One region of the Anoxybacillus sp. FSL W8-0104 genome, then DNA from elsewhere that is predicted to be linked to it. Evidence: riboswitches for the same ligand, from Rfam matches in the RefSeq annotation. Region 1 holds a riboswitch; the other holds the start of a gene.

Evidence for each region. A riboswitch is a leader RNA that binds a small molecule or an ion and turns the genes downstream of it on or off. The one in region 1 is predicted to bind cobalamin.
Region 2: it holds a riboswitch for cobalamin, as region 1 does, so the genes downstream of both, NST18_RS08765 (ABC transporter substrate-binding protein) here and NST18_RS02560 (ribonucleoside-diphosphate reductase subunit alpha) in region 1, are expected to answer to the same signal.

Annotation. Positions count from the first base shown of each region.
Region 1 is NZ_JBBOQU010000001.1:444,970-461,117, forward strand. Features, by position in the region: gene menB (1,4-dihydroxy-2-naphthoyl-CoA synthase) at 1-696, shown strand, start outside; gene NST18_RS02510 (o-succinylbenzoate--CoA ligase) at 753-2,183, shown strand; gene cydB (cytochrome d ubiquinol oxidase subunit II) at 2,195-3,223, opposite strand; gene NST18_RS02520 (cytochrome ubiquinol oxidase subunit I) at 3,213-4,562, opposite strand; gene NST18_RS02525 (DUF1540 domain-containing protein) at 4,740-4,895, opposite strand; gene NST18_RS02530 (DUF2325 domain-containing protein) at 5,072-5,371, shown strand; gene NST18_RS02535 (hypothetical protein) at 5,379-5,825, shown strand; gene NST18_RS02540 (hypothetical protein) at 5,868-7,928, shown strand; gene NST18_RS02545 (cytochrome D1 domain-containing protein) at 7,976-9,931, shown strand; gene NST18_RS02550 (ribonucleotide-diphosphate reductase subunit beta) at 9,954-10,991, opposite strand; gene NST18_RS02555 (flavodoxin domain-containing protein) at 10,945-11,436, opposite strand; gene NST18_RS02560 (ribonucleoside-diphosphate reductase subunit alpha) at 11,826-14,105, opposite strand; cobalamin riboswitch at 14,216-14,417, opposite strand; gene NST18_RS02565 (metal ABC transporter substrate-binding protein) at 14,630-15,601, opposite strand; gene yidD (membrane protein insertion efficiency factor YidD) at 15,811-16,035, opposite strand.
Region 2 is NZ_JBBOQU010000001.1:1,654,063-1,670,210, forward strand. Features, by position in the region: gene cbiB (adenosylcobinamide-phosphate synthase CbiB) at 1-678, opposite strand, end outside; gene iscB (RNA-guided endonuclease IscB) at 740-2,020, opposite strand; gene NST18_RS08755 (adenosylcobinamide amidohydrolase) at 2,242-3,699, opposite strand; gene NST18_RS08760 (FecCD family ABC transporter permease) at 3,705-4,742, opposite strand; gene NST18_RS08765 (ABC transporter substrate-binding protein) at 4,708-5,664, opposite strand; cobalamin riboswitch at 5,782-5,973, opposite strand; gene NST18_RS08770 (ATP-binding protein) at 6,041-7,804, opposite strand; gene NST18_RS08775 (response regulator transcription factor) at 7,801-8,517, opposite strand; gene ccsB (c-type cytochrome biogenesis protein CcsB) at 8,606-9,781, opposite strand; gene resB (cytochrome c biogenesis protein ResB) at 9,794-11,410, opposite strand; gene resA (thiol-disulfide oxidoreductase ResA) at 11,423-11,944, opposite strand; gene rluB (23S rRNA pseudouridine(2605) synthase RluB) at 12,440-13,177, opposite strand; gene NST18_RS08800 (spore maturation protein) at 13,749-14,282, opposite strand; gene NST18_RS08805 (nucleoside recognition domain-containing protein) at 14,282-14,875, opposite strand; gene NST18_RS08810 (D-alanyl-D-alanine carboxypeptidase family protein) at 14,868-15,980, opposite strand; gene NST18_RS08815 (hypothetical protein) at 16,050-16,148, opposite strand, start outside.

The DNA.
Region 1 (16,148 bases):
ATGGAATTAATTGATGCGTTTGCATATGCACGTGACGACTCTAATATTGGTGTCATCATTTTAACAGGTGCAGGCGGCAAAGCGTTTTGTTCGGGTGGCGACCAAAAAGTGCGTGGACATGGTGGATATGTGGGGGATGATCAAATTCCGCGCTTAAACGTATTAGATTTGCAACGTTTAATTCGTGTTATTCCGAAGCCGGTTATTGCGATGGTTGCAGGTTATGCGATCGGCGGTGGTCACGTGCTACATGTCGTTTGTGACTTAACGATTGCAGCAGATAACGCGATTTTTGGTCAAACAGGTCCGAAAGTCGGTAGCTTTGATGGAGGATATGGAGCCGGTTATTTAGCGCGCATTGTCGGTCATAAAAAAGCGCGTGAAATTTGGTATTTATGTCGCCAATACAATGCCCAAGAGGCGCTAGAAATGGGACTAGTGAATAAAGTTGTTCCGCTTGAACAGTTAGAGGAAGAAACGGTGAGATGGGCGGAAGAAATTTTAGAAAAAAGCCCGACAGCTATTCGCTTCTTAAAAGCTGCGTTCAACGCTGATACTGATGGATTGGCAGGCATTCAACAACTTGCTGGAGATGCAACGCTTCTTTACTATACAACGGATGAAGCTAAGGAAGGACGCGATGCATTTAAAGAAAAGAGAAAACCGGACTTCAAGCAGTTCCCGCGTTTTCCATAAAAATAAAACAGCTTGATGTGCATACATCAAGCTGTTTTTTTGAAGGTGGTGTGAACATGATTCCAAATTGGTTACGTCAACGTGCACATTTAACTCCGAATCGTGTAGCGTTATACGACGACACACAATCGATTTCATTTGCGGAACTTCATGATCGGACAGTAAAACGGGCAAGGCAATTTGTTTATCTCGGTGTAAAAAAAGGCGACATTGTAGCTATCTTAATGAAAAATAGTATACATATGGTCGAAGTCATTCATGCGCTTCATTATATTGGAGCGATTGTTTTGTTACAAAACGTACGCTTGTCGATAGAAGAAATAAAGTGGCAGTTGGATCATAGTGGGGCGCGTTTCGTCATTTGTGATGCGCCATTTCCAGACGAACGAGTGATTGAGTGGAATGAATTTATAAAACTCCGAGAACGAGATGGAGAATGGCAAACGATGTACCATCTTGATGATGTAGCAACCATTATGTATACATCAGGGACGACAGGAAAGCCAAAAGGGGTTATGCAAACATATGGGAATCATTGGTGGAGTGCGATTGGTTCCGCTTTAAATCTTGGCTTGCATGAAAATGATTGTTGGCTTGCCGCTGTTCCTTTTTTTCATGTTAGTGGTTTGTCGATTTTAATGAGGAGCGTCATTTATGGCATGAGTGTTTATATTATGTCATCATTTGACGCGAAACGTAGCAATGAGCTTATTTTGCAAGGGAAAGTTACGATGATGTCCGCTGTCAGCACCATGGTGCAACAAATAATTCAGCAACTCAAGCAGCCGTACCCTCCGTCATTTCGTTGTATGCTCGTTGGAGGAGGACCTGTTTCGCAACCGTTATTGCATTCGTGTGCTAATTGGAATATACCTGTATATCAAACATATGGTATGACAGAAACCGCTTCCCAAGTGGCTACATTATCTCCAGATGCTCGTCATAAACATGGCTCAGCAGGAAAGCCGCTGTTTCATATGGGTATTCGCATTGAAAAAGACGGACACCAGCTGAATGCCAATGAAGTAGGAGAGATTGTTGTCAAAGGTCCGAGCGTCATGAAAGGGTATTGGCAAAACGAAAAGGAAACGAATGCGGTTTTAAAAGATGGTTGGTTATATACCGGAGATATTGGATATATGGATGAAGAAGGATTTTTATATGTGCTTGACCGTCGTTCAGATTTAATTATTTCTGGTGGAGAAAATGTATATCCTGCCGAAATTGAGGCGGTACTTTTGGAACATAAGGCAGTAAAAGAAGCAGGCGTCATTGGAGTTGCTGATGAAACGTGGGGACAAGTGCCACATGCATTTGTTGTATTATATGATGGGACAGCAACGGAAGAACAATTAAAGTTGTTTTGTATGAGTAAATTGGCTAAATATAAAGTGCCAAAGCGAATTTACATTGTTGATCATTTGCCGCGCAATGCTACAAACAAACTGATGCGCCATAAGCTAAAAAAATGGGTCGAGGAGGCGTAAAAAGCCTCCTCTTATTGATATCCTTTCGCTGTTTCTTTCGTAATTTTTTCTTTAAACAGTTTATAACTCCAAAGTTGATAGCCTACGACGATCGGTACCATAACGATGGCGACGCCGAGCATAATTTTTAAGTTCAATTCGCTTCCTGCTGCTTCAAAAAGCGTTGTGCTATATTCATCGTTGATGCGGGAAGGAAGCATATTTGGGAACATGCCGATAAAACCAGTTGCCATAAGTGTGAAAATCGTCAAGCAAATGTTCGTAAATGCAAGTCCAATTCGTTTTTGCCAAACGAACAATAACATCAGTAATGCACATACGAAAGTAAGCGCTGGAACGACCCAAAGAATTGATGCTTTTGTAAAGTTGTGAAACAAAGGTGTCCGATTACTTGTTGCAACGAAGAAAAGGGATAATATGACCGTTGCAACAATAGCAGCAGGGCGAGCGACTGCATACGCTCGCTCCGCTACCTCTCCAACCGTTTTTAGCATGACCCAGAGAGCACCAGAGACGATAAATAAACTGATAAACAATAATCCGCCTAACAAACCGTACGGATGAAGTAAACTAAAAAACGTTCCTTCATATCCAGATGGGCCAATTTTTAAGCCGTAAAACAAATTCGCAAAGGCAACGCCAAATAAAAGTGCTAAAGCAAAACTGCTAATTGTAAATGCCCATTTCCAACTTTTTTGCCAAAGCGGTGCATCGTCTTTATGCATAAATTCCAATCCAGCAGCACGGAAAAAGAGCGCGAATAAAATGAGCATCATCGGCGTATATAAGAAGCTAAATAAGTCAGCATAAACAGCAGGAAATGCAGCAAATGTAGCTCCGCCCGCTGTAATTAACCATACTTCATTGCCACCCCAAAACGGTCCAACCGCTTCTTGTAGTTGATTTCGCTCTTGACGGTTTCTCGCTAAAAACGGAAACAACATGCCCGTCCCGAGCGTATATCCATCTAATACAAAGTATATCGTCCAAATAAGTCCCCATAGACCAAACCAAATGATCGCAACTATTTCATAAGACATGTTGCATTTCCCCACCTTTCGTAGCCGCGGATGTGTATGGACCTTTTTTCGCATATTTCAACATTAAGTACACGTCAGCAATAAGCAAAATCGTATAAAACAATACGAGGCTGACAAGTGAGAATATGATTTGTGAAAGCGAGATTGGCGATACCGCTTCGGCTGTGCGCATTAAGCCATACACCGTCCATGGTTGACGTCCGACTTCCGCAACGACCCAGCCAGCATTGATCGCAACGTACGGTAACAAAACGGAATACATGACTACCTTTAAGAAGCGTTTTGATTCAATTAATTTATTTTTACGATACAAGTAAAACCCATACCAACATAAAGCGACGAAATATAGTCCGAGTGCGACCATTAATCGAAATGAGTAAAACACAATATTGACGTTCGGTCGTTCGTCTTTCGGAATTTGATCAAATCCAACGACTTTTCCATCAAACGAATGCGTATAAAAGTAACTTCCGAGCTTCGGAATCGTTAAAAATTCAACGATATTTCGTTCGTTTTTTGGATCCGGAATTTGAATAATATGAAAAGGTAACCCCTCTTTCGTTTCCCAAACAGCTTCTAGTGCTGCTCCTTTAGCAGGCTGCATCTTTGCCGCAAACGATGCTGATTTATGACCGATAAATGGTGTTGCTGTTGTCGCGATAAGACCTAGAATAAGTGCATACTTAAACGATTTTTCGAAAAATACGACATGCTGCTTACGCAACAAATGCCATGCGCTAACAGCCATCACAAAAAACGCTCCAACGATATAACAGCTGACGACGGTATGAACGAACATATGCCAAGCATATGGATTCGTCACAACTTCCCAAAAGTTTTGTAGTTCGATGCGACCGTTTCTCTCAATATACCCGACCGGATTTTGCATAAACCCGTTTGCTGTAATAATCCAAAGTGCTGAAATGTTTGTACCAAGCGCAACCATCCAAATCGAAAACGCACGAAGTTTTGGTGAAATTTTATCCTTCCCAAATAGCCAAATGCCCATAAATGTTGATTCTAAAAAGAAAGCAACGAGCGCTTCAATGGCGAGCGGAGATCCGAAAATATCCCCCATATATTTCGAATACTCAGACCAGTTTGTACCAAATTGAAATTCCATCGTAATGCCTGTGACTACGCCAAGGACGAAGTTGATAGCAAACAATTTCCCCCAAAAATCTGCCATTTGTCGATAAAGCGGATTTTTTGTTCGCACATGTTGTGTTTCCATCCATGCAATTAAAACAATAAGACCAATGGTCAACGGGACGAATAAAAAATGATAAAAAACCGTAATGGCAAATTGAAAACGGCTTAACAAAAGTACATCGCTCATAAGTCCCCCTCCAACATACAAAATGTTTTTTACTACGTATAAGAGTAACCTCAATACGTGAAGAAGAGGTGAGGGAAATGTTGCAAAACTGTGGCGATAATTTTAAAAAAATATGTCTATTCATTGTTTTTAACATGTAAAAATTGGAAAACCCCTTGCCGTAAGCAAGTGGGGGTGTCACCTGTTTGGTTGGAACGTTTTACAGTCTGTTTCAGTCGAACTTGCTGCTGTTGGGCCAGCATGGCTTACGACATAGATAGCTTCTGCACTACATCGATTGCCTTGTGACCAAAACTGACAGTTTTGCACTTCACAAAGTACATCTTTGGCCATGATTGTTCCCTCCTTTCCTTATGCTGTTGTTAGTGTAGACAAAAGATTAGCGACACATAACATGAAAAAATGAGCAAAAACAAGGGGAATTTTTTATGATTAAATGTTGACATAGATAATCATTCTCAATTAGAATGGAATTGTGTAACATAAAACAAAAAATCGGAGGGAGTTATATGTCGTCATTATTAGTTGTTGGTGCTGATCATTTAGGAAACATTACCGATAAATTAAAAAACTCAGGATTTAAGGAGATTATTCATTTAGATGGCCGCAAAGTGAACATGGTGAAACGACAAATTCCAGAGCATGTCGATATCGTATTTGTCATGACAGATTATATTAACCATAATTTAGCGAAAGTCATTAAGCAAAAAGCGAAGGATCAACATAAGCCTATCTATTTTGTAAAGCGTTCATGGAGTTCCATTCAATTCGTTATTCAACAAATGGAGGAATTGAAACAAGTGAATTAAGGGGGAGATGACATTGTGGCAATCGTTTATGAATGAAGTGTTAGCTTATCATTACAACATATCTCCACCTCATCGTTCATCGCTTACGTTGCTAAAAGGAATTGAACGGGCAACATCATCGTTTTCGATCGCTTCTTTTGATTCTCCCGTTACATATTATAAAATGATTGCACAAATGACAGATTACTTGCTTCGCTTTGTTGCGAACGATCAGTCGTTTGTTCACATATTAGATGCTCATGATGCTTTTGTTACTACATCATGTACGTCTGACACATGCGTTGTCCCATCATGTATGAACATTTTTATAGTTGATGCAATTTCGCTTTCAAAAGCAATGCGCATGTTTGAAAATCATTTTAAAGTAAAACCAGAAAAAGTTTATATTTACCATATGTCAGAGAATCGTGTCATACATTTTTGCTTGACAAGACATGTGCATCAAGTATCATAAATGTATAATGATAATGAATTTCAGTTTTAGGGAGAGGGAAGTATGGGGAAATGGATCAAAATCGGTTCAGCCATTGCTTTATCATCGTCGCTAGTTGTTAGCGGCTGTGCTGAACAAACGATAAAAAAGAAAGAAGAGACAAAAAAAACTATCCAAGTTCCTGTGACAGATTATACGTTTCGAACCGCAGGAAATATGTTTGCGTATTCAGAGTTTGAGCTGTCTGGTGAACCTTTAGCAGAAGGGTTAGGATTAGATTTAGATTTGTTGGATGTTCGAAAAATAAATGAACCGACCGAATTTGATTATATTGCAGGTGTAGAGTCTTACGAGTATTCTGAGGAAGCCATGTATGAGGTAACGGAAAAGTCAGGGCTCGGTTTGCATCTTATTCACGGTCCTATAGCAAAAAAATTAGCGAAACAAAGCGGAAAAGAAAGTCATGAAGTATTAGCTGAACGTTTTTATTTACTTGCTGATCAAGTTGGATATCCACGCGAAGAAATATTTCGCAATATGTTTCCTACATTAATTGAGTATGAAAGTGGGGATCCACATTACATACAACAAGTGGATACAGACGTATATGCAGAAAATGATGACGGTACGTACGTCCCAGTGTACCAAGTAGATTTTCAAACGTTGCGATGGGCTCGTGAAAAAATGAATAAAATGCTTGTTCCTGCAGCTTACGGGGCAACGTTTTTAAAACAAGCTTTATGGGCTGGTGACTTTTTAAGTGCGTTCCATACGGTTGATAAAGACGAGGAAATAGAGGCAAAAACGGCAAATGATGATCAGCATTCAAATATTGCATTAGGAGTTAGTTCGGCTGATGGAATGCAAGGAATGATTTTAACTGAGCAAATATGGAATAAGTTGTTGTTTATTCGTGACCATTTATTTTATGATGCAAAAAATGACAAGCTTACTTCATTGAACAAGGGAACTTATGAGCCGGAAAAAGGGTTTGTATATTTGCCACATCAAGTTGAAGTTGTTGAAAATGGAGATGATCAAGCACCTGATGCTCAACAACTCATTTTGAAAGATAAACGTAGCTTTTTGAAAGACCAATGGCTTATGTTATGGCCAGCGGCTGAATTTTTTGGTATGACCGATCAGCGCGAGGCTAACAAAAATCAAAATCCCGCCTTTTTAGCTGTTTTTGATGGTCAACCTTATCCAAAAGCACCAAATGAAAATATCGATGAAAATGTTCATAATGATGTACAAAGTGACGATCCGTATTCGGTGAATCGAGATATTTTACTGACTGTTTTTAAAAACGTTGATGCGATGCATTTCAATGATGAATTAGGTATATTTGTTGAAGAACATAGCGGAACTGAGCAAGGGAAGTATATGAACACGTTTGATGCTGGTTATACGATGGAAGCACTTCGTATTTTTCAACGAGCAATTGACGGTTTGCCAGTTGGCTATGCGAATGGAGAAGAAGCAGAAGGTTTGCATACGGCGGAAGGAAAACGAGCGCTCGAGCTTATTCATAAACAAGCAGATTTCATCATTGAAAAATTAATAAGAGAAGATGGACTTGTCGCAAATGGGTTTACAATTGGAGAAGGGATAGATAAATCAGAACCAACGCTACTTTCTCAACTTGGAGCGATTCGTGGGTTAACGGCAGCCTTTTTGGCTACAAAAGAAGAGAAGTACCGTGAAGCTGCACGAAATATTTATGTTGCCATGGATCGATATTTTTGGGATCAGAAATTGCATGTTTATCAAACGGCAAAAGGTGAAATGAAATATGATCCGTTTGTGGCTGGCGCTCTTTCTAGTATATTCCGTTTAGCCATAAACCAATTAAACAACATAGATCAAGATGAACAACAACCAAAAGAGCTTGATCGCGAAACAATTATTTCCCGATATGTAGATTTTTACAATCTCATCATCGATGGACCGAGCATAAAAGAAGGAATGCAAGCAAGTGAGTTTTGGGATACAGGGGATGTGTATAAAAAAGACGACCAATCTGGCAACACAGATAAAGATCACGTGCCACAAGTTCAAGCTGGAGATGGCCCGTATGGTATTGCTCCTATTCTTGTGAATGTTGAAGTAAAAGAAAAGTAAAAGGCGGACCGTCTGAACCGGGCGCCTTTTCTGCGTGGGGGATGAGTATGAAAAAATTAGCCATAGTTCTTTTTGTTTTTTTTCTCGCTTCGTGCGCTAAGCAACCGGTATTTATGTCTAAACAAACAGTGATTCGCGATGTGGCAGTAAACAGCAACAATATTGTTATGAATCGAGCGGGAGATGAATTGTATGTTGCAAATATAGACGTACCTACTGTAACAATTATCGATGTGAAAACAAAAAAGAAGAAGGCGGAAATTGCTGTTGGACGGGAGCCACGGCAATTAACATTAAGTCCTGATGAACAATTTTTATATGTGTCCTGTATGTATGACCACCGAGTTGATATTATTTCGTTAAAAAAGCAAAGAGTCATTGGGCATATTCAAACAGGGATTGAACCGTTTGGCCTTGTGACGAGCCAAGACGGTCGATGGTTATATGTCGCTAACTACCGTTCGGGCACATTATCTATTGTCGATTTGCAATCAGGAAAAGTGAAAAAAGACATTCGAGTAGGTGATCGTCCTCGAACGGTTACAATTACGGCAGATGGTAAAAAGCTATATGTCCCACATTATTTGCAAGGGAAAATTACAGTCATTGATACAAAAAAAGAAAAAGTCGTTAAACAAATTTCATTGGCACCTTCACCCGATCAAGAAGATCGAAAAAAAAGTCAGGGCATCCCAAATACGTTAGAGCAGTTTGTTATTGCACCTGATGGAAAAAAAGCATACGTGCCACATTTATTAACAAATGTTGATACACCTATTCATTTTGAAGAGACGATTTTTCCGGCTATTTCTGTCATTCGTTTAGATATTGATGAAGAAGTGTTAGATGAAAGAAAAGAATTATTTGAAGAAATCAACGTCACAGATGTAAACAATGAAACAATGATTGTGTCGAATCCGTACGATATAGCATTTCATCCAAACGGAAAAAAAGCATATGCCATTATGTCTGGCAGTGAAGATCTTGTCGTTTTTGACCTTGCCCGTGGAGGAAATGCTACGCAAGTATTGCGCAGAATTCAAGGAGATAATCCGAGAGGAATTGTCATTTCCCCGGATGGCGAAACACTTTATATTCATCAAGCGATGAGTCATGAACTTGCCATTGTAAAAACAGGCGGTGAACAAGCATATGCAAAAGCAAAACAAATAGGTAAAAATATTTCTCTAATTTCGCAAGATTCGTTACCACCGCTTGTAAGAGAAGGAAAAAAGATATTTTATAGTGCAAATAGCGATGAATATGCAGCGGAGATAACAAAAAATAATTGGATGAGTTGTGCATCTTGTCATAGCGACGGAGATATAAATGGCTTGACGCTTATGACACCGAAAGGACCAAGAAATGTGCCAAGCAACATATTAACAACGAAGACAGGATTATTTATGTGGGACGGATCGCGTGATGATTTTACTGACTATATTCATACAGTCCAAGGGGAGATGGGCGGGATGTTGCAATACGATCCAAGTAAACCGTTACCGCCTGATGTGCAACATATGTTTGATGCGCTATTTGCATATTTGGATGATCCAAGTTCATTTCCTGTTCCAAAGAGCCCTTATCGAGAGAAAGATGGAAGTTTAACACATATAGCAAAAAAAGGGGAGCAGCTGTTTTTTGGAAAGGGGAACTGCCTCACTTGTCATGGAGGAAAGTATTTTACGGATAGTGTAAAAGCAGTGGATAACAATGGGCAGCTCACAACAGGTCAAATATCGTTTTTGCACGATATCGGAACAGAAAATGTACTCGATCGCTCATCGTCCGGGGATGCACGTGCGCAATTTAAAAATCCTCGAACTCCGAAGCAGTGGGATACTCCTACATTGCGTGGAGTGTGGGCGACTGCCCCGTATTTACATGACGGAAGCGCAAGCACGATTGAAGAAGCTATTGTACGTCACCAGATAAAGGAAGTAGAGCAGCTTAGCGAAGAAGAAATAAAGCAAATTGCGGCATATGTACGATCATTAGAGTAAAAAGGTGGGGATCCCCACCTTTTTACAATTCATCAAACCCATTCATATCTGTTGTTTTTGTGTATGAACGTGGACGCGCCTCGAAAAAGTCGGTTTTGCCTAAATTCACATTTTCATCGCTAAAGACACGAATCCAAGGCATACAATTTTCATCAGCATCGTATCGATCGTCTAACCCAAGCATCCGCAATCGCTTATTTCCAAGGTATTCAATATATTTTTCCATTTCGATAACGTCAATGCCATCAATATCGCGCAACACAAAGCGCGACCATTCTGTTTCGTAACGAATGGCTTCGTCGATATAGTCATATATCCACGCAGAAAACGCTCCATTTTCATCAATTTGTGGATTTTCCCATAACACTGCGCGTACAAGTTGAGAAATAAAGTAACTATGGCATAGCTCATCTTTATTAATATAACTAATCATCGTTGATGTTTTGAGCATTTTTTGGTTTCTTGCCAAATTGTAAAAAAAGGCAAACCCAGAATAAAAATTAATCCCCTCTAAGACGAGCGAAGCGACGAGCGCGCGGCAAAACGTCTCTACCGTTGGTTGCTCGCGAAATGCTTCATATACGCGAATGACGTGTTCATTTCGCTTATAAATGTGCGGATTTGTTCGTGCCATTTCAAACGCACGATGTTGCTCCGATAATTTTTCGATCGAAGCAAGAACGTACGAGTACGATTGATTATGAACGACTTCTTGCTGTTCGATAATCGAAAAAATTGCTTTGACGCTCGGATCGGTAATGTATTCTTTCATCGCCCCAATAAAATTTGGTTGAACAGAATCTAAAATTGAAAGCAAGCCGATAATGTGTAAAAATGCATCCCGTTCCCGTCCACTTAACTCATGCCATTGTTTAATATCATCCGACATATTAATTTCAAACGGCGTCCAAAAGTTGCTGAGCAACATTCTGTATATATCGTAAAAATGGCTATATTTAATATCGTTCCAGTTTAAAATGCCGCTTGCTTTCCCGTTTATAATGCTTGTTGCCTTATTTGGATGCGACGGCTCGAGCAATTTTACTTTCGCCAATAACAAAACGGTCAACCTCCTCTAGTAGCTGTTGTACGAATACAGTCGGTAAATGTTGTTGATGGCCGCGTGGTGATTGTTCAATTTTTAGCGTGCCGAGCACCGTCGTCACTTTTCGCAAATGGTACTCCATTTCATCGACAGCACGGCAATAGTATGGCCACATTTGATCCCCTGTGCCAAACAGCGCAACAGGAGGCAAAGGAAGATTTCGTTCTTTGATAAGAAAACGAAGTAGCTTTCTCATTTCATCTGGAAGTTGTCCATTTCCCCACGTATATGAACCGAATAAAAGAAGATGCGCCTCATGAATGAGCGATTCGATCGCAAATATATGTTCAATATCGATCGTTTTCACCGCATGTCCGTATGAGCGAAAAGCTTCTTCAATTAACAAGGCGACTTCTTTTGTGTTTCCCGTTTTGGATGTATAGCAAATGAGAACGTTCATGATTAATCACGCAAGAAACCCCTGCTTTCAAGCATGGGGAGGAATGCGTGTTCCCCCTTTCTTTTGTGTATGATATAATAAAGGCGTGGAGAAAACCGTTTAACAAAGGCACTCCAATAACTGCTACTCGATGTATGGAGTTGGTTACAGGAAGCGTTGTAACCGTAAAACATCGAGCGTGGGTCCGTCTGTTGTGCGTGGAAGTCAAGTACTGCCAACAGACACACCGAGAGAATCGGTAACGATGCAGGCATGACCTGCGTCGTTGGGTAGTTGTCAACCTGCCCTGATGCAACCCCAAGTGAAGGAAGGAGGATAACATCCGCTTGCACTTCTGGGGAGTTGCAAGCCCATGACTTTAGTCATTGGGTTGTTGACGCTTTTTCCTCCTACGATGAGCAAACGTCGCATTCTTCAATCGTTACGGCAGTGCTGCGAACGTAATACGTCGATTTTAACCGTTCTTTCCATGCCGTTAAATGTAAATCCAAAAGATCTTTCGCTTTAATCGTGTTGTATACGTAAAGATTAAAACTTAACGACTGATCGACATGTTTTTGTCTAGCGGCATTTTGACGAATGCTCATCTTTTGATCCACTTCATAGGCATTTTCGTAAAACCAAAATGTTTTGGCATTTAAATCAGGAACGGTAACAGGAATTTTATAATTTTTCTTTTCTTCAAAATATAAGCGATTGAAGACAGGATCGCATGACGCCGTTCCGTTTGCTAAAACGGATGTCGAAGCGTTTGGAGCAGGCGCCATGAGATACCCATTACGTATCCCATGTCTCATCACTTGTTGCTTTAACTCATCCCAATCTAACTCATCGTGGGAATGATAACCGCGAAGCTCAAAATATTTCCCTGTATGCCAATCAGAACCTGCAAACGCCGGATATGCACCTTTTTCTTTCGCCAATTCCATGCTTGCTTGAATCGTTAAATAAGCGATTTTTTCAAATAGCTTGTCAGCGAAATCAACGCTTTCTTCACTATTCCACTTAATTCCTTTTAACGCTAATAAGTGATGCCATGAAAATGCACCTAGACCGATTGCCCGATATTTTTTATTTGTCATCACCGCTTGCAACACTTCAATGCGATTTTCGTTTAAGTCGATGACGTTATCAAGCATACGCACTTGAATCGGAATTAATCGTTCTAGTACATCGTCTTGTACGGCGCGAGCGAGATGAATGCTAGATAAGTTACAAACGACAAAGTCGCCTGGCTTTTTATGAATAATGATTTCACCATCTTGCGTATACTCTTTTGTTACGGTAGTCGCGCTCATATTTTGCATAATTTCCGTACATAAATTGCTAGAATAAATCATACCCGCATGTTTATTTGGATTCATGCGATTCGCTTCGTCGCGATAAAACATATAAGGTGTACCCGTTTCTAATTGTGATTTTAAAATGCGCTTCATAATTTCAATGGCAGGTACACGTTCTTTACTTAACTCTGGATGGTTGATACATTCTTCGTATTTTTCGCGGAAGGAGCCATGTCCTCGTTCTTCATCGTAAAAATCTTCAAGACCTAGCGGATTCCCACCTTTATCTTTCCACCCCATCACTTTTTTCACTTCATGTGGGTCAAATAAATACCAATCGCCCCGCTTTTCGACTTGTTCCATAAATAAATCAGGGATGCATACGCCATAAAATAAATCATGGCATTTTTGCCGTTCATCGCCGTTGTTTAATTTTGCGTCTAAGAAAGAGAAAATGTCTTTATGCCAAACGTCTAAATAGACGGCAATACTTCCTTGTCGCGTACCAAGCTGATCAACCGATACAGCGGTATTGTTTAATTGGCGCATCCATGGGATGACACCAGACGATACGCCTTTAAATCCTTTAATATCCGAGTTGCGTGCCCGAATTTTTCCTAAATAGACGCCGATTCCCCCACCGCCTTTGGAGAGGCGAGCGATGTCTGTATTCGATTCATAAATGCCGATTAAGCTGTCATCAACTGTATCAATAAAGCAACTCGATAATTGGCCATAAGATTTGCCTGCGTTTGCGTATGTTGGTGTAGCCACCGTCATATATTGATTCGATAATGCCCAATACGCTTCTTTAACAAGTTCCATTCGTTTTTCTTTTGGCTCATTCACCATCAGCGTAAGAGCAATGGTTAAAAAGCGTTCTTGTGGCAACTCATAAATTTCTCCGTCATATCCTTTCGCTAAATAACGATCAACGAGTGTGCGTAATCCGATATAGGTAAATTGCTCGTCTTTTTTCGAATCGATCCATGTCCCCGCTTCTTGTAGTTCTTCTTTCGTATATCGTTCAAGTACAAACGGATCGTAAATACCGAGATCAACGAGCATTGTTTGTAACTCATAAAAGTAGTGGTATGTGTCGGATACATCATAGCCACGATTGGTTGCTGCTTCATTGTACAGCTGTTGTAAATAAAGGCGTGCTGCGACAAACGTCCAATCAGGTTGTTCTACGGTGATTTCGTCAAGTGCATTTAAAATGAGTTTGTTCATCATGTCATCGTATGATTTTGTATACGTCAGCGACCGTATCGTACGCTCGATGTATCGCGCGCTTGATAAGTGTGGAAAGTCTTTGAAAATATGAAACAATAATGTGCGGATCGTTTCTTCATTTACTTCTGTTTGTTGTTTTATGTACACCATATAACATCCCTTCCCCTAGAAAATAAAAAAATCCGCTCTCGTTGAGCGGATGAAACGATGGAAAAAGGCATGCTTTCACCATCGTTTCATCTTCTCAATCCCCGAAGAATATGAAACGATACAAGGAAGGCAGGTCTCCTGACTTGCGCTTCTTCCTACTTTGGATTCCTTCCCATATATGCGCCATAAATAGCTGACATATACAGTGGTGTTATTTCCATTTCGTCTGCGCACACAGTTGCGGGGACAGTTCTGGATTCGCACCAGATTCCCTATTAAGTCCGTTTGGACACCTTCACTTGTCGGTTTCAATATATAGTTATTATTTCGTACGATTATCACAATATATTGTACGAAAAAGGTTTACGTTTAAAACTATAGCGAAAAATCTCAACATTTGCAATCGTTATTTTTCATCCTTTGCTACATAGCGACGATCTTTCATCCCTTTCCATACAATGTCGTTTCATAGTTTGATTTGGAATGGGAAAAATATACAAAAAATAAGCGACCGTTATGATCGCTTATTGTAGAGCTTTTTTTAGTGCAGAGATGTTGTCATTCATAATTGCGAAGTAGTCTTTGTTGTTTGCAATATCATCGTTTGTGCGCGCTTCTAAGTTGTGAAGGATAAGTACATCAGCTCCGATTTCGTTTTTCACAACTTCAGCAATTTTCGATGTTACGTTTTGCTCAAAAAAGATATAGTGTATGTCATGGTCTTTGGCGATTTGAATAATCGAAGCAAGCTGCTTTTGTGACGGTTCGTTTGTTGGCGATAGCCCAGTCACGCTTATTTGTTTTAAGCCATATCGTTTCTCCCAATAGCCGTAAGCCGCATGAGCGACAAGAATTTCTTTTCTTTTCGCGCCTTTTATCAATTGTTGGAACTGGCTATCGAGCTGTTCAAGCTGCTGTTTTAACGAAGCAAAGTTTTGTTCAAAATCATTTTTTGCCTCAGGTTTTAGTTCCGTTAACGTTTGTTTAATCGTTTCAGCCATTTGGATTGAATATATCGGATCTAACCAGACATGAGGATCTACATCACCGTGCTCATGCTCATCTTCATGGGCGTGTTCATCTTCATGAGCATGTTCGTCTCCATGAGTATCGTTGGCTGGAAGAAATTCCGTCCCAGCTGTTGCTTCCACGAACTTGACGTGTTCATTCTCTAGCGTTTCGACAACGCGATCAACAAATCCTTCCATTCCTTGACCGATGTAAATGAAAGCGTCAGCATCTGCGATTTGTTGCATCGTTTTTGCCGTCGGTTCGTATGTGTGCACATCAACGCCAGGAGGGTATACGCTTTCCACTTGAACGTGCTCACCGCCAATTTTTTCAGTAAAGTCTTGAAGAGGGTATACAGTTGTATAAACGATAAGTTGATCGTTTTTTTCCTCATTCTTCGATTCATTCGTCTGTTCTTGTTGCGAGCATCCAAACAATAGCAGTGTGCTCGTAAGTATAATGGATAAAATGGTTTTTACCTTCATCTTCTTCCTCCTTCCAAATAAAGAAAGATGTTTCTGATCGTCAAATAACATCTTTCTCACTCCTGTTTTATTATATCGTAATCGTTACGATTTGAAAACTATGAAACAGAAACAAATGGTGGGAGTGGATCGACAAAAGTAGACCAATCTTCAAACGTAATTATTACGATTTACATTGTTTATCATATCGAAAAAAAGAGAAAGGGCAACTATTTTTGCTCTTTCTCTGGAACAGGATCAAATCCACCTGGATGAAATGGATGGCATTTTAAAATGCGTTTGATTGTTAAATAGCCTCCTTTAAGTGCACCGAAGCGACGAATCGCTTCTAATCCGTAATGCGAACAAGTCGGATAAAAGCGACATGTCGGTGGTTTTAAAGGGGAAATAAATCGTTGATAAAAACGAATGAGTAAGATGAATATATGTTTCATGTAATACGCCCGCCCCTATTTTTTCTTATTGTAACATAGTTGGACGAAACAATTCCAACAAAAAAAGATGAAAAAAGTCGGACTTTTGTGTATGATAAAAACGTGACAATTGA
Region 2 (16,148 bases), 1.2 Mb from region 1:
TAGTTTCCACATGCGTATGTTTGCGCGATGAATAAGCAACATCACACACGCTGTCAGTCGCGCAGGAACGTAATTGAACGCGTCGTCTAAACGGGCTGAAGCCCAGCCAAATTGGGCATACCGTTCATTTTTATATCCGAGCATCGAATCGCACGTATTTACCGCCCGATACAACATGGCTAACGCTCCCCCGCCAAGAAAAGCATAAAAAAGGGGCGCCGTTACTCCATCGCTCGTATTTTCCGCTACCGTTTCCACACATGCACGCACAATTCCATCTTCTTGTAACTTCTCTGTGTCACGTCCAACGATCATCGCCACGTTTTTTCTCGCTTCATCGATGTTGTCTCTTTTTAGCGGATCAAGTACATCGTATGCGGCTTTTGCTAATGATGTTGGCGCAATCGAAGTAAAAATGATAATCGCTTCAACGAAAACCCCCACTATAAGAGAAAGTCGATATGCGCTTGCAATCAATGCATAACTCATTACAAATGTGAACGTACAGACGACAAAAAGGGTGAACACTCCTTTTCCTTTTCGCCATCTTCCTTTATTAAAACGACGATCCATATACGCAATCATTTGCCCAATCCAACAAACCGGATGGAAGCGGCGGGGATCGGCGAGCAGACGATCAAGCAAAAGTGCCAGCCATACCGCCCATATATGCGTCATCAACTTTCACGAAACTTACGCAAGGAAGCCCCTGCCTTTAGGCACGGGGAGGAATTGCACCTTACGCAAGTTCCGCCACCCCCTTTCCATAAGCATATCCGTCAAATCGCTGAATGACTTGGACATATCTATAATTTATTCCTTGTGCGATACGCTTTCCGTCCTTGCCTTTAATATCGAAACTTCCAGTCTTTCTACATGCGACTTCGCCAAACCAAACGCCTTGATATTTCCCTCTTGGGACAACAGCCTTAACCATGTCCCCTGTTTGAAAACCAAAGAAGAATTTTTGTCTTGCAAGATAACCTCTTGGGAAGCCATATCTATCTAGGTTTGTACGAGAGCGACTACCACGCCCTTTTGCCTTGATAAATAACACTTCTTTTGTTTTGAAATATAAGTGATTTGTTGTGCTTTCGCCTACACAACAAGCGTCAAAATAATGTGTTTTCGGCAAGTCTAAACGAATACGATTCATTTTTGTTCGTGCACCTGTTCCACACTCGACATCTAATCCTGTCTGCTTTAACACTTCATACGCTTTCCATCTTGTCGAGTTGATAGCACTTGCATCCTTTAATGATTCTTTGACTTGCTTTTGAATGTGCGGATACCCGAATTCTTCTGCTGTCTTACTTCCTTTGCGCTGATTACAGTCATGACAGGCAAGACATAGGTTATCCACTCGGTCTGTTCCACCTCTCGATTTTGGAATGATATGCTCCACTTCAAGTGGAACATTTTCTTTTCCGCAATAACAACACTTCCGCCCAAACTTTTCAAGCAAATACTCCCGTACTTCATATCCTTGTAGCGTGCCTTGTTGATACTCTACACCATTGATTTCAGGATTTCGCATGAGTTGCGTGTCGAATTTGGCATTTTCGTATGATATATACCCAATGGGGCATAACTTCTTTAGGCGGTTAACCCATGTTTGGATATTTTGCACACGACTCTCTAGTGATGGCGGCAACCACCCGTCTTTTCTCCTACGATTAAGAAAACGTGGTTTTCTGTATCGAGTTTTTCGATTTCGTCTTGCTCGACGGAAAGCACGCCTTTTATCCATTCTTTCCTTGATGTCTGTGCGATGGTCAAGTTGCCCTAACCATACCACTTCTTGTCCTCGCAAAATCGCAAGTCCTGTGTGTTTGCTTCCGTGATCGATTTTGAGCCGATACGGTGTTTTCGGTCGAAAATTATCGACAATTTCTTTTAAAATAATCGTAAATGGATAGCGTTTGTAGATCGCTGCCTTCCCTTGTTTCAACAGCTTTCTCGCAACTGCTTCGTGACAAGGAGCAAGCGGACACTTATTTGTGTCTAACACAAAAACCATAGGGTATTCCCCTTTCCTCTGCATAAAGCAGGTCATATTCTCCTCGACCATGTTATAGATGCTTGTTATGTGCAAGACACTAGCGCCACCCACCACGCTTGTTTAATCTTGCACGACAGAGGAACGGGCTGGAGAAGCACCCGAACGTGTCATGACATCTATAGCGTAGGCTCTGTTTCAAGCCTTGGTCTGGTCAACATGGGGCTTACAAGCCCATGACTTTAGTCATTGGGTTGTTGACCCTTTCGCTTTCGATAGCGGTCAATAGCTGTTTGCGTTGCTTCATATACGAGACGAGCTAGCTGTTTACCGATCGGTGTAATCGTTCCAGCGTATGCATAATATGTTCCTTGTTGGGACGCAGCGATGGCCGTACAATCGGTTGATGTTCCTGTCGCGATCGTATTCGTTTGCGGATCGACGACTTGTTTATCACACAACGCTTTTGCTTTTGCTTCTGTTGCAGTCATTAGCGCTTGCACGAACGCAGCTTCTGATAAATGACCATCGATAAAAACGAACGTATTAATCGTCCCTGGAGAAGCGACTACATCTGTACGCCGCCAAGCATTTGCACTATCTACCGCATTTCCAACTCCAGCGGTCACCGCAACAAACAACCGAATATCTTCATCAACAAATGAAAACGCTACATCTTTCACATCGACAGCGGTCATCATTCCGACCGTCCATTGCTCATCAAAACCGTGTTGCCTCAAAAATTGAATCATCTCCTGCTCGGCATTGTCACAACGATAATCAAGCGGAACATGCCGATTGACGAACGTCGTCGCCCAACGTATACCGCCGCCAACAAGGGCAGATGAAAGCACTTTAAACGGCTTAGCTGTCTCTACGACGAGCATCGTTTCGTGTTCTTTGACGTGCCATAATCCCTCGTTTATATGCGGCATAGAAAATGGAACGAATGTGACGAGCGGCTTCGGTAAAACCGGGTGTTCGTGACGTTTCATTTTTGTTTCAAATACGCACTCAATCATTGATTCGCTCAACAATTCCCGCGGCGTTCCGCATGCAACAGCTTTTCCATCTTTCAATAAAAGAAGTCGGTCGCAATAAAGCGAGGCAATATTTATATCATGAAAAATAGCTACAACGGTAAGCCCTGATTGTTTTAATAAATTGAGCAACTTAAACTGCTGCGCCACATCCATATGGTTCGTCGGTTCATCTAAAAGCAATACACGTGGTTGTTGCGCTAACGACCGTGCGAGTGCTGCTCGCTGACGTTCTCCCCCGCTTAATTGTTCTAATAAGACATGCTGTTTATGTGCTAACGTCACACAATGAAGTGACTCGTTGACCACTTGTTCGTCTTTCTCTGTCCATTGCGGAAAGAGAGATGACTGATAAGGATATCGTCCAAGTTCCACCATCTCTTTCACTGTATATCCAAATGAAACATCTGTATGTTGTGGCAACGTCGCAACGAGCTTTGCATATTGTCTCGGTTTATACGTCTGAATCGGTTGACCGTAAACAAACATATCCCCTTGTTGCAAAGGAAGTTCACGGCTCATCAGTTTCATTAGCGTCGTTTTCCCGCTTCCGTTCGGTCCTAACATACCGAAAAACTCCCCTTCATAAACGGTAAACGAAACATCTTCCAACACTTTTTTTTCCCCATATTGATACGAAACGTGCTTTACATCTATCATATCGATCACGTCTTCCGTCTTAAACTTTTAAATAACAATATTGCAAACAATGGTGCGCCAATAAATGATGTGATGACCCCAATTGGCAACTCCCGCGGGGCAACGATCGTTCGTGCCACAACATCTGCTAACACTAAAAACGTGCCACCGTACAAAAAAGAAAGTGGCAATAATTTCCGGTGATTTGCCCCACAAATCAAACGCGTCATATGCGGAATGACAAGCCCAACAAAGCCGATCGTGCCCGATACAGCTACCGCTGCGCCTGTAAGCAAGGAAGCGCTAAGTAAAATCCATAACTTTTTTCGCAACACATGTACGCCAATGTTTGCTGCTGTTCGCTCGCCAAATGAAAAAGCGTTTAACTCGCGAATATGTGTAAATAAGCCGAGAGAACCGATGATAAAAAACGGTACAAATAAAGAAACATATGACCAACCGCGCATCGCGACGCTTCCCATGAGCCAGCTAATGACTTGACGCAATTCCTCACCACTAAGGGCAACCATAAGTGAAATAACCGAGCCGAAAAACGCATTCATGATAATGCCGATTAAAACGATCGTTTCAATTCCCATATTGCGTTCTGCAAGTCGAGCAAATAATAAAACAAACAATAATGTCACGAGCGCACACATAATGCTCACGATCGGTAACGTAAAGCGTCCGAGAAACGACAAATGAAGTTGAAAAAAGAAGACGAGTACCGCTCCGACAGCAGCGCCAGATGATACTCCAATCGTATACGGATCAGCTAAAACGTTTTTTAAAAGCCCTTGGAACGCTACACCAGCAAGTGCTAAGGACGCCCCAATCAAAAAGGCGAGCACTACTCTCGGCACACGAATCGCAATAATAATTTGCGAAATGGTGGCGGGAACGTCCATCGGTGTATGAAACAAATGATGCGACAACGTGTCCCATATAGAAGAAAAGGGAATCGATTGTGATCCAATCGATATCCCTAATAATAGTGCAACGATTGCAATGATGGATGCAGTCATATAGTTATTTAAAAATGTCTGGATAAACGACTTTGGCAATTTCTTCGACCCCTTCAGCTAAACGTGGTCCTGGACGAGAAACTAAATCTGAGTTCACATCATATACTCGCTTATTTTTGACAGCCGGAACGTCTTTCCATGCTGGGCGAGCGAGCACTTGCTCAACTGCGTTCGGCGTGTAATAACCGTACGTCGTAATAATGACATCCGGGTTTAACGCCACTGCATCTTCTTCCGTAAACATCGGCCATCCTTCTTGATCACCTGCCGCATTTTTCGCATGAATGATCGTTAACATCTCATTCATAAATGTTCCTTTTCCAGCTGTATAAATTTCTGGTGCAGGCGAGACTTCGATCCAAACGGTTGCTTCTTCTTTCACCTCTTTTGCTTTTTCAGCAATGGCATCGATTTTTTGCTTCATTTGTTTCACAACGTCCGATGCTTCTTTCGTTTTCCCTGTCGCTTTACCGATTAGTTCAATGGAAGCATACACGTCATTCAACGATGTAGCATTTGGCACAACAATGACTGTAATGCCCGCATCTTTCAATTGTTTCAATCCTTCTTCAGAGTTATGTGCACTTGACGCGTGTGCAAGCACAACGTCCGGCTGAAGCGCGATAATTTTTTCAACATTAAACTCCATGCCGCCGATTTTTTCTTTATTTTTCACATCTTCCGGATAGTTATCAAAATCGCTTACACCAACGATTTTGTCACCAAGTCCTAACGCATACGCAATTTCTGTATTGCTCGGGATAAGCGAAACAATTTTTTCCGGTTCTTTTTCAATCGTGACATCACCAACCGCATCTTTTATGGTGACTGGAAATGCGGCTTGTTCCGTTTTCGCTTCTTGCTTCGTCTCTTTTGCTGGCTCTGCGTTATTCGCGCACGCTGCTAATCCGAGCGTCAGCACGAGCACCAAAAGCCATACATACTGTTTCCATTTTTTCATCGTTTTTCCCCCTCTTTGTATATAAAAATAAAAAGCTCATCCCAAATGGAATGAGCTGGAAACAACAAAAGACAACCGTCACCTTTGTCGTTTCGCCGTCTCACTCCCCGAAGACGCGAATGACGATGCAAAAAGGCAGGTCTACTGACTTATGCGTCATCCTACTTTGAAGCCTTCCCATACGAATTGTACAGTGGCGTCCTTCATTTCGTCAGCATTTACAGTTGCGGGGACAGTTCTGGACTTGCACCAGATTCCCTATTAAGTCTACTAGGTTTCCCATTCGACACCTTTTTGCAACGAACGTATACAATTGTCGAACAATTTTTACGTTTCTATCATAGCCGAAAACGTCGCTTATGACAACAAAAATTTTCTATTTCAATGGAAGTGTAAATGTAAACGTCGTTCCTTCGCCGAGCTTACTATGAACGGCGATCGTTCCTTTATGCGCCTCAACGATGTTTTTCGCAATCGCAAGACCTAATCCTGTGCCAGAGCGACCGCGTGTACGTGCTTTATCCGCTTTGTAAAAGCGCTCAAACACGAACGGCAAATCTTCTTCAGCAATGCCAGAGCCTGAGTCTCGAACAGAAATGCGCACCGCCTCTTCGTCCCCATCGACTATGACACGAACTTCCCCACCGTCATCTGTGTGACGAAGAGCATTATCAATTAAATTCGTCAGCACTTGTTCGATACGGTCAGGGTCAAACAACACGACAAATTCTTCATTTATGTCCACGAGCAAGCGAACTCCTTTTTCTTTCGCTAACGCTTGAAACTTATGAATGATGCGCTCGGTGTATGAACGAAGCGGCACGCGCTCTTTATGAAGCGTTAAATGTCCTGCTTCCATACGCGCTAAATCAAGCAAGTCGTTAACGAGGCGACCCATGCGCAACGATTCATCATAAATGACTTTTGCCAATTCTTTTTTCTCTTCATCTGTCGCCGCGATGTCGTCGACAATGGCTTCACTATACCCTTGCAACATGGCGATTGGCGTTCGCAACTCATGCGAGACGTTGGCGATAAAATCTTTGCGCAACTTATCGAGCCGACGCTCTTCCGTCATATCTCGAAGCACTGCAACCGCCCCGCGAATCACTTTGCCATTGTACAACGGCGTCATCACAATGACCCAATTGCGACCTTGTAAAGCAATTTCTGCTGCTTGTTCTTTCTCTTCCGCCACCGCTTTCGTAAACAATTCATTCACTTGCGGAGGAAGCGGCGATAAATCGTCGCGCTGCCCTTGTTCGTAGTACCATGCTTGTAAAAATCGGTCGGCAGGTGGGTTTGTAATAAGCACTTCGCCATTGCGATTGAGCGTAATGACGCCATCCGCCATGCTGCTTAAAATGCTCGCTAGTTGTTCTTTTTCTTGATTTAACGCATTAATGTGAAATTGCAATTGCCGACCCATCTGGTTAAACGCCATAGCCAGTTCCCCAATTTCATCATGGGTGACGATCGGCACTTTGGAATCGAATTTCCCGCGCGCCATTTCAAACGCGACTTGTCTCATTTTTCTAAGCGGTGCCGTAATTCTTGTCGATAAGAAAAAGGCAAATACCGTCGTTAACACAATAGCAATAAATGCAGCAAGAAAAATAAACTTCGTCGTTTGTTTTGTCGTTTCTTCTACAGCTTTTAGCGATTGATATACAAACACAGCACCGTTTCCATCAGATGTGCGAAGCGGCACACCAACAATAAACAACTCGTTATAAACCCGATTTCGCATCGTTTCGTTTGGCATCATCGCCCGTTTCACTACTTTCTTTCCATCAAATACGCGCGACAACTGCTTATCTTGTTGAACAAACGAAAGCGGCAAATCAACGAGCTGTTCATTCGGTGAGTACCAATAATGACGATCGTCAATAATAATCATTAGTCTGGATACATCATCAACCATCGTCCATGCAATTGAGCGAGCAAACTGCTCATCATGCTCGGCGACGACGCGGGCAACTTTTACTGCTTGTTGAGTGAGTTGCTCTCCCGTTTTTTCAAAATAATATTTTTCAAAAAAACTTAGCAACAAAACGGTTAAAATAAAGAGGACGAAAGCAACAAGCAATAAAATTGTCAGCCACAATTTGCCGACTACACTACGCCATAGTGCCATCATTCATTCACGACCTCAAATTTGTACCCAACGCCCCAAACGGTGACGATCATTTTCGCTGCTGCTGGCGATACTTTATTCAACTTTTCGCGCAACCGTTTGACATGCGTATCAACTGTTCGTAAATCACCAAAAAATTCGTAATGCCATACTTCTTTTAACAATTGCTCGCGATCAAACACTTTATCTGGTGACTTCGCTAAAAAATGAAGCAACTCGTACTCTTTCGGAGTTAAGCTAACTTCATGCCCATCTGCTGTCACCCGATGCGCATCATGGTCAATTGTTAAATGAGGAAATACGAGCACATCTCGTGTTGTCGTATCCGTTGTTACATATGGAGAGTTCGCTGTACGGCGAAGCAGCGCTTTCACGCGGAGCACCACTTCACGCGGGCTAAACGGCTTAACGATATAATCGTCCGTTCCTGCTTCAAATCCTTGCACGCGATTAGCTTCCTCCCCCTTCGCTGTTAACATAATGACGGGTGTCGCTTTTTTCTCACGCAACTGTTTGCACACTTCAATACCGTCTTTTCCAGGTAACATAAGGTCAAGCAAAATCAAGTCATAATCATTGTCAAGCGCTAATGCTAGCGCTTCTTCACCGTTTTCTGCTTCATCGATCATATATTGCTCACGTTCTAAATACATACGAAGCAAACGACGAATGCGCTCTTCGTCATCGACAACTAAAATTTTAATTTCCTTCTCCATGATGTCATTCCCTCCTCGTTCACTATTGTACAAAACTGCCATACTTTTTTCTACTCCTCATAAAAAAAACGCCTTCTTTATGAAGGCGTTAAGACGCAGCATAAGAGTGTAGGCCTGCAATCACTAAGTTTACCGCTATTAAGTTAAACATAATGATCGCAAATCCAATGACCGCAAGCCATGCGGACCGCTCGCCATGCCAACCTTTTGACAATCGTAAATGTAGAAACGCTGCATAAAACAGCCATGTGATGAGCGCCCATACTTCTTTCGGATCCCAACCCCAAAAGCGCGTCCATGCAATTTGTGCCCAAATCATCGCAAAAATAAGCGCACCGAGTGTAAATATCGGAAACCCAATCGCTACAGAACGATAGCTGATTTCGTCAACAACATCTAAATTCACGTTCTTCACAAGTGGTTGCAAAGCTGCTGCAATACGTTTGCGTAAGAAAAGGCGAAGCAATCCATATAATACACCACCTGCAAACAATGACCAAATCACTGTATTTAATTTGCGAGCATTAATAATTGCAGGCATATGAACGAACGGTTCCATCCGTCCTTCCGTTTTTAACACGCCTTCGTGTGGACCGACAAGCGCTGGCATATGATATACCATTTCGTCTTGCTTGCCGTTTTTATCAATCCATTCAAATGTCGCTTCATAACCAACCATGCGAAACGATGTCGTCACGATAACGAAACCAAGCGTGCTAATTAAGAAAAATAACACAAACTCTAGCCAAAACGTACGTTTGCTCGCTTTCGACTGATCGACTACTCGAATTAGATAAATGAGCCCCGCTGCAAAGCTAATAGCTAAAATGGCCTCGCCAACTGCGGCCGTCGTGACGTGAATATGCAACCAATCGCTTTGTAAAGCTGGGATGAGCGGAGAGATTTCCCTTGGAAACATGCTTGCATACGCAATCACTAAAATGGCGATTGGCAAAGTAAATAAGCCGAGTAAACTCGTTTTATAAATAAAATAAATGACAATAAACGCGCCGACAAGCATCATACCAAAAAACGTCGTAAATTCGAATAAGTTGCTGACAGGTGCATGTCCGGCTGCGATCCAGCGCGTGATGAAATAACCAAGCTGAGCGAGAAACCCAACGATCGTTACAAAAATTCCGAGCGTTGCCCAGCGGTCCATTCCTTCTTTCTTTTTCACACGAATCGCTCCACCAAAGAAAAACGTTGCAACTAAATAAAGAACAAATGCTATATATAGTAACGTACTACTTAGCTGAACCACGATGTTCCCCCCTTATGACCGCTTGTCCAATTGATCAATCGGCATGACAAACGGTGTATCGTTAAATATGCCCTCAAGCTCTTTTTTCAGTCCAAACCAGTTTTTATTCGTATGCGCGGCAATAAGCACTTCGTCATTGATCCGTCGAATCCATACGCGGCGATGGTTCCAATACATTCCTTGAATCAGACCAATCATAAAAATCGCACCGCCAACGCCTAAAATCCAAAGTGTAAAATCACGACGCACCGTCAGCGCCGATACGTTTCGTGTTTCAATACCGGCAAACGCCATTTTATATTTGTTATCACCGAGCGGTTCAATCGTTTGACGAATGGCGGCGAAACTCACTTCCCCTTTTGGACGGTCTGGTGCAAACATTTTAAATACAAACGCTGGATTGTTCGGTACTTTCGAACGCGTGTTTGGTTTCCCATTTTCATCAAAATAAAAATCTGGAAAATAGCTTAATAGTTGCACTTTATAGCCGTTGCCAAGATCATATTCTTTTTCAGGTTGAATTAAATCAATCGTAATCGTGCCAAACGATTTGTTCGTTTGTTTATCTGTCAAATGAAACGACATGCTTTTTAATTCATCTAGCTTAAAATCAACTTGATATAACGCGTAATGATCATGTTTTAACGGTTCGTTGACACGAATCGAAAAACTTTTAATTTTCTTTAGCTTCGGCTCTTCCCCTGCAACAACTGGACCAACACGCTCGTACAATACGACGTCCGTTTGATAGTTTTTCGCCATCATTCCGTTACCGACGCGATCAATCGCCGCTTGAAACGCTTCTTTCTCTTTTCCTTTCTCATACACTTCAAAAATAAACTTTTTATTTTCTAAAAAATATTTTCCTTTCGTTCCCGGAATTTCTTTTATTTCCCCTTCACGAATCCACATGTTTTCATCCACATACATTCCCGGAACAAATCGAAGCATCGCACCGATGAGAAAAATGATAAGTCCAATGTGATTCACATACGGTCCCCAACGGGAAAAACGCCCTTTTTCTGCTAAAATGCTTCCGTTCTCCTCACGAATACGATAACCCCGTTTCGTTAACCGATCGACCACGCGAGGCAAAGCATTTTCGTAGTCTTTCACTTGTGAACGGCTAAATAGACGTTGGCGTTGTAAAAATTGTTCATTTCTCGTCACCCGCTGATTGTTTAACGCCCGATATAGTGGCACGACACGGTCTAAACTACAAATGACGAGCGATACACCAATGAGCGCTATAAGCAACATATACCACCATGAGCTATATAAATCGTGAAATCCTAGCGCGTAATACCATTTCCCGAGCCAACCGTACTGCTCCTCATAATATTCAGCTGGCGACACTGTTGGCGGAATGTACATCTGTTGTGGATAAATTGTGCCGATGGCCGAAGCGACTAACGTAATAACGATAAACCAAACCCCAACTTTAACAGACGAAAAGAAGTTCCATATTTTATCAACAATCGTTTGGTTGTACGTTTGCGAACGGCGAGCGCTTCCTTCATAACGCATGTCCAATAACATTGGCACTTCTTCTAACGGTTTACCACATGCTTCACAAAGAACTGTACCAATCGGATTCACATGCCCACATTCACATTTTACTTGTTCCATGTCGAAAACCCCTTACGGCTTAATTCGTTCCATATATTTTTTTACATCCTCTTCCGTCATCGCCCCTGTAATGATATCTACAATTTTGCCTTCTTTGTCAATTAAAAATGTCGCTGGCAACGGACCGATGTTGTATGCATTCATGACTTGATCTTGCTGATCGATGACGACTGGAAACGTCAGCTGAAAGCGATCAACGAACGTTTGTACTGTTACTTTCGCCTCACCAACATTGACCGCAATCACTTCTACTCCCTCATTTTTATATACGTCGTATTGTCTATTAATGTATGGCATTTCTTTTTCACACGGTTTGCACCACGTTCCCCAAAAGTTTAAAAATACACCTTTTCCACGATAATCGGATAGTTGAATTTTGTTGCCGTTTAAGTCGGTAAGTACGAAGTCTGGCGCTGAATCACCAACTTGGATCGCCTTTTTGTCAACAAATACATTGGAATAAATCGTATAGCCAATGGCTGCAAGCATGATAGCTAAAATGACCGTTCGAAGCCAAAATCGCCTTTCTTTCATCCTATTTCGCGCAGGAGACTCCCACTTCAACGACCAAAGGGAGTAAGTGGGAGAGGAATGCGCGTTCCCCCTTTCTTTTGTGTATGATATAATAAAGGCGTGGAGAAAACCGTTCAATAAAGGCACTCCAATAACTGCTACTCGATGTATGGAGTTGGTTACAGGAAACGTTGTAACCGTAAAACATCGAGCGTAGGTCCGTCTGTTGTGTGTGGAAGCCAAGTACTGCCAACAGACACACCGAGAGAATCGGTAACGATGCAGGCATGACCTGCGTCGTTGGGTAGTCGTCAACCTGCCCCTGATGCAACCCCAAGTCAAGGAAGGAGGAAGAAGTCCGTTTGCACTTCTGGGGAGTTGCAAGCCCTCACTTCAAGCGTTAGCTAAGTGGGGGTAGTTGACCGCCAACTCTCCTATAAACCGTTTTCATCAACCTCATTATACAAGTTACTACTATACAAATAATGAAAATGATTTGAACAAATTGTGACAAAATTATGATACGTACGGCGAACCAGCTAATGCAAGCGCACGCAATTGCTTCACTTCATGCGGCGACAGTTCTCGATAATCTCCCGGATTCATCCCTTTCAAGTCTAAAAACGCATAACGTTCCCGCTTTAACTTTAAAACAGGATGTCCGATCGCTTCGAACATGCGGCGCACTTGACGATTTCTCCCTTCATGAATGCGAAGTTCAACGATCGCCGTCTGTTTCCGTTTGTCAATTGACAATACTTTCGCTTTCGCTGGCGCTGTTACCCCATCTTCTAGCGCAACACCTTTTTCAAGCCGTTTCACTTTTTCACGTGCTGGGATGCCTTTTACTTTTGCAATGTACACTTTTTCAATTTCATAGCGCGGGTGCATTAATAAATTAGCAAACTCCCCATCGTTTGTCAGCAGCAACAATCCAGACGTATCGTAATCTAACCGTCCGATCGGATAAATGCGCTTGTTTACATGTTTGAAAAAGTCAGTCACTACTTTTCTTCCCTTTTCATCTTTTACGCTACAAATTACACCGCGCGGCTTGTATAACAAATAATATACCGGCTCTTCGCGTTCGAGCGGAATGCCATCCACTTCAATGCGATCTTGTGGACTAACTTTCACCCCAAGTTCCGTCACAACTTTTCCATTTACTTTCACTTTTCCTTCGACGATCAATTGCTCTGCTTTTCTTCGCGATGCGATGCCAGCATGAGCAATTACTTTCTGTAATCGTTCCATTTCATTCACCTCACTATATAGTTTTACCATATTCGGTACAGGAGTTCAAAAATAAGAAAGGAGAAAGACGCACGAGATGCGACTTTCTCCTAGCCTCTCTTGCATAAGGGAAAAGAAAGAATAACAAAAGAAATAAGCAGTAACCAAACGATTTTCACTTGAAAAGACATATATAAAACGAATAATAAAACAAGACCAACCAAATAGAAAGCAATAGCTTTCCTTCTCATCGAACCCACTGTTTTATTTACAAACATGTAATGTAGCCATGAAATAAACAGATGAAACATATATAAAATCAAAAATATAGCTGTAAAAACAACAATACTTCCCGGACTACTCATCTCGTTAGAAAAAAGAGGGTGTTCAATCATCAGAAGTACCAAGCTATATACAAAACTTAAAATAAAGGATAAAACAGTAATATTTAGAATCAATCTCTTGTTTTCAGTCATTCCCCACACTCACACCAATCTAAACATTGTATTTTATTATTCAAACCAGTCGAGCCCGTATACTCTGATCATGTTAACAATATATCTGTCATCGGGCAACAAGCATATCGACCGCTTCATTTCCCAAACATCCATAATACAATAATAAATGATACAATAAAGCTAATGAGATCGGCAAGTAAGCCGACTTTTAATGCATCGCCCATTTTGCGAATGCCGACGGCACCAAAATAAACGGTGAGCACGTATAACGTCGTTTCTGTACTTCCTTGAATCGTGGAGGCTAACCGCCCGATAAATGAATCTGGTCCGTATGTTGCGATTAAGTCGGTGACCATGCCGAGCGAAGCGGTTCCTGAGATCGGACGAATGAGCGCAAGCGGAACGACTTCAGACGGCAGTCCGAGCGGGACGATGAACGGTTTTATATATGAAATAAAAAAATCAAGCGCACCGGAAGCGCGAAAAACGGAGACAGCAACGAGCATACCAACTAAATACGGAATGAGAGAAAAAGCGATTTGAATTCCCTCTTTCCCCCCTTCAACAAACGCCTCATACGTCGGCACACGCTTGTACGTTCCATGCAACAAAATGCAAGCGATTAAAATAGGAATAAGCCAAAGCGATAAAAATTGAATAACGTGCATCACAGTCCTCCTTTTTTCCGCCTCCGTATGTAAAACGCGCGGTCAATCATAATCGCTGATATTGTCGAAATAAGGGAAGCGACAAATGTCGTGCCAATAATTTCTCCAGGTGAAGCTGATTGATATGTCATGCGAATCGATATGACCGTCGCGGGAATAAGCGTAACGCTTGCGGTATTTAAAGCGACAAACGTAATCATCGAACGACTCGGTTCGTCTGTTTGACCGTTTAATTGCTTCAATTGCTCCATCGCTTTAATGCCAAGGGGAGTCGCAGCATTGCCGAGCCCAAACATATTTGCAATCATGTTCGATAATATATACCCGAGCGCAGGGTGGTCAGGCGGCACTTCCGGAAAAATTTTTTTCGCAATTGGTCGAAACAAACGGGCAAAAAACGAAAGTAGCCCAGACTGTTCGGCAATTTTCATTAAACCGAGCCAAAAAACGAGCACGCTAATTAAGCCAATGCTAATCGTCACCGCCTCTTTCGCCCCTTGAAACATCGCCTCGTTCACATCTTTCATCGTTCCGTTTATTCCCGCAAACAGAAGTCCAATAAGCAAAAGCGCAACCCAAATGAGATTAACCATCGCTGCCCACCCCTAACAGCCAATCAAAAAAAGAACGCTTTTTCTTTTCCTGCTTATAAAAAATAGGGGCGTCGTCAACTTTTTCGTTTCCGATGTATAGCTCAGCCCTTCCAACGACAGACGGCACGCCTGTCTCTTTCCAACGCTCTTGTGGACGAAGCAATTTTCGCTCTAAACGAATTAACGACTCTTCTTTTTTTGTGACCGGATATATAAAATCGCGTGCAACAAACAAATGATGATCATAAAAAGGATCGTCTATATCTTTCACAATCGTATCTGCTTTAATCTTTACAAGTTCATAATGCGCAAATCCATGCTCATACATCGCGATATGATCGTTCCAATCGTCCCCTGCGTTAATGGTGACCGCAATCAGTTCAAGACCATCTTTTGAAGCGGTTGTCACTAATGTACGCTTCGCTCGCTTCGTATACCCTGTTTTTCCACCTGTACAATATTCATATAAATGCGTCAATAGCTTATTTTTGTTACGCCAAACCCGATCCCAATCTTCTGTCGGATTTGGCGCACGATACAATTTCGTTCCCGATACTTCGCGAAATTGTTCGTTGTGCATCGCATACCGCATAAGTAGCGCCATATCATATGCAGTGGAATAATGATTTTCGGCATCGTCTAATCCGTGTGGGTTCGCAAATTGTGTATTTGTCATCCCGATTTCTGCCGCTTTTTCATTCATTAAAAACACGAAGCCTTCGACGCTACCGCCAACGTGCTCAGCGATTGCCACCGCTGCATCATTTCCAGAACGAAGCATAAGCCCATATACTAAATGTTTGAGCGCAATTTTCTCCCCTTGTTTCAAATAAATAGAGGACCCTTCTGTGCGAACCGCCCGTTCACTTACCGTCACAAGCTCTTCCCATTTTCCCGATTCGATTGCTAAAATGGCGGTCATAATTTTTGTGATGCTCGCAATGCGTCGTTTCGTATGGGCATCTTTTTCAAATAGCACTCGTCCTGTCGTTTGTTCCATTAAAATCGCGCTTTTCGCACTAACCGACATCGCCTTCGCTTCATTCGGAAAAAGCGAACAAAAAAAACAAAGCACGATCATCCATATGAACCATTGCCGTCGCATACACCCTCATCCCTTTGTCCGTTTTGTACAAGTGTATGCATAAGTACATGATGTATGACAAAAAGACCGCTACATGACGCGGTCTTTTGCTTTTACAAATCGTCGCGCGACATCTCCACGTTCAAGCTCCATCTTTAATCGCTCAAGCGCCTCTTCATCTACAAATGG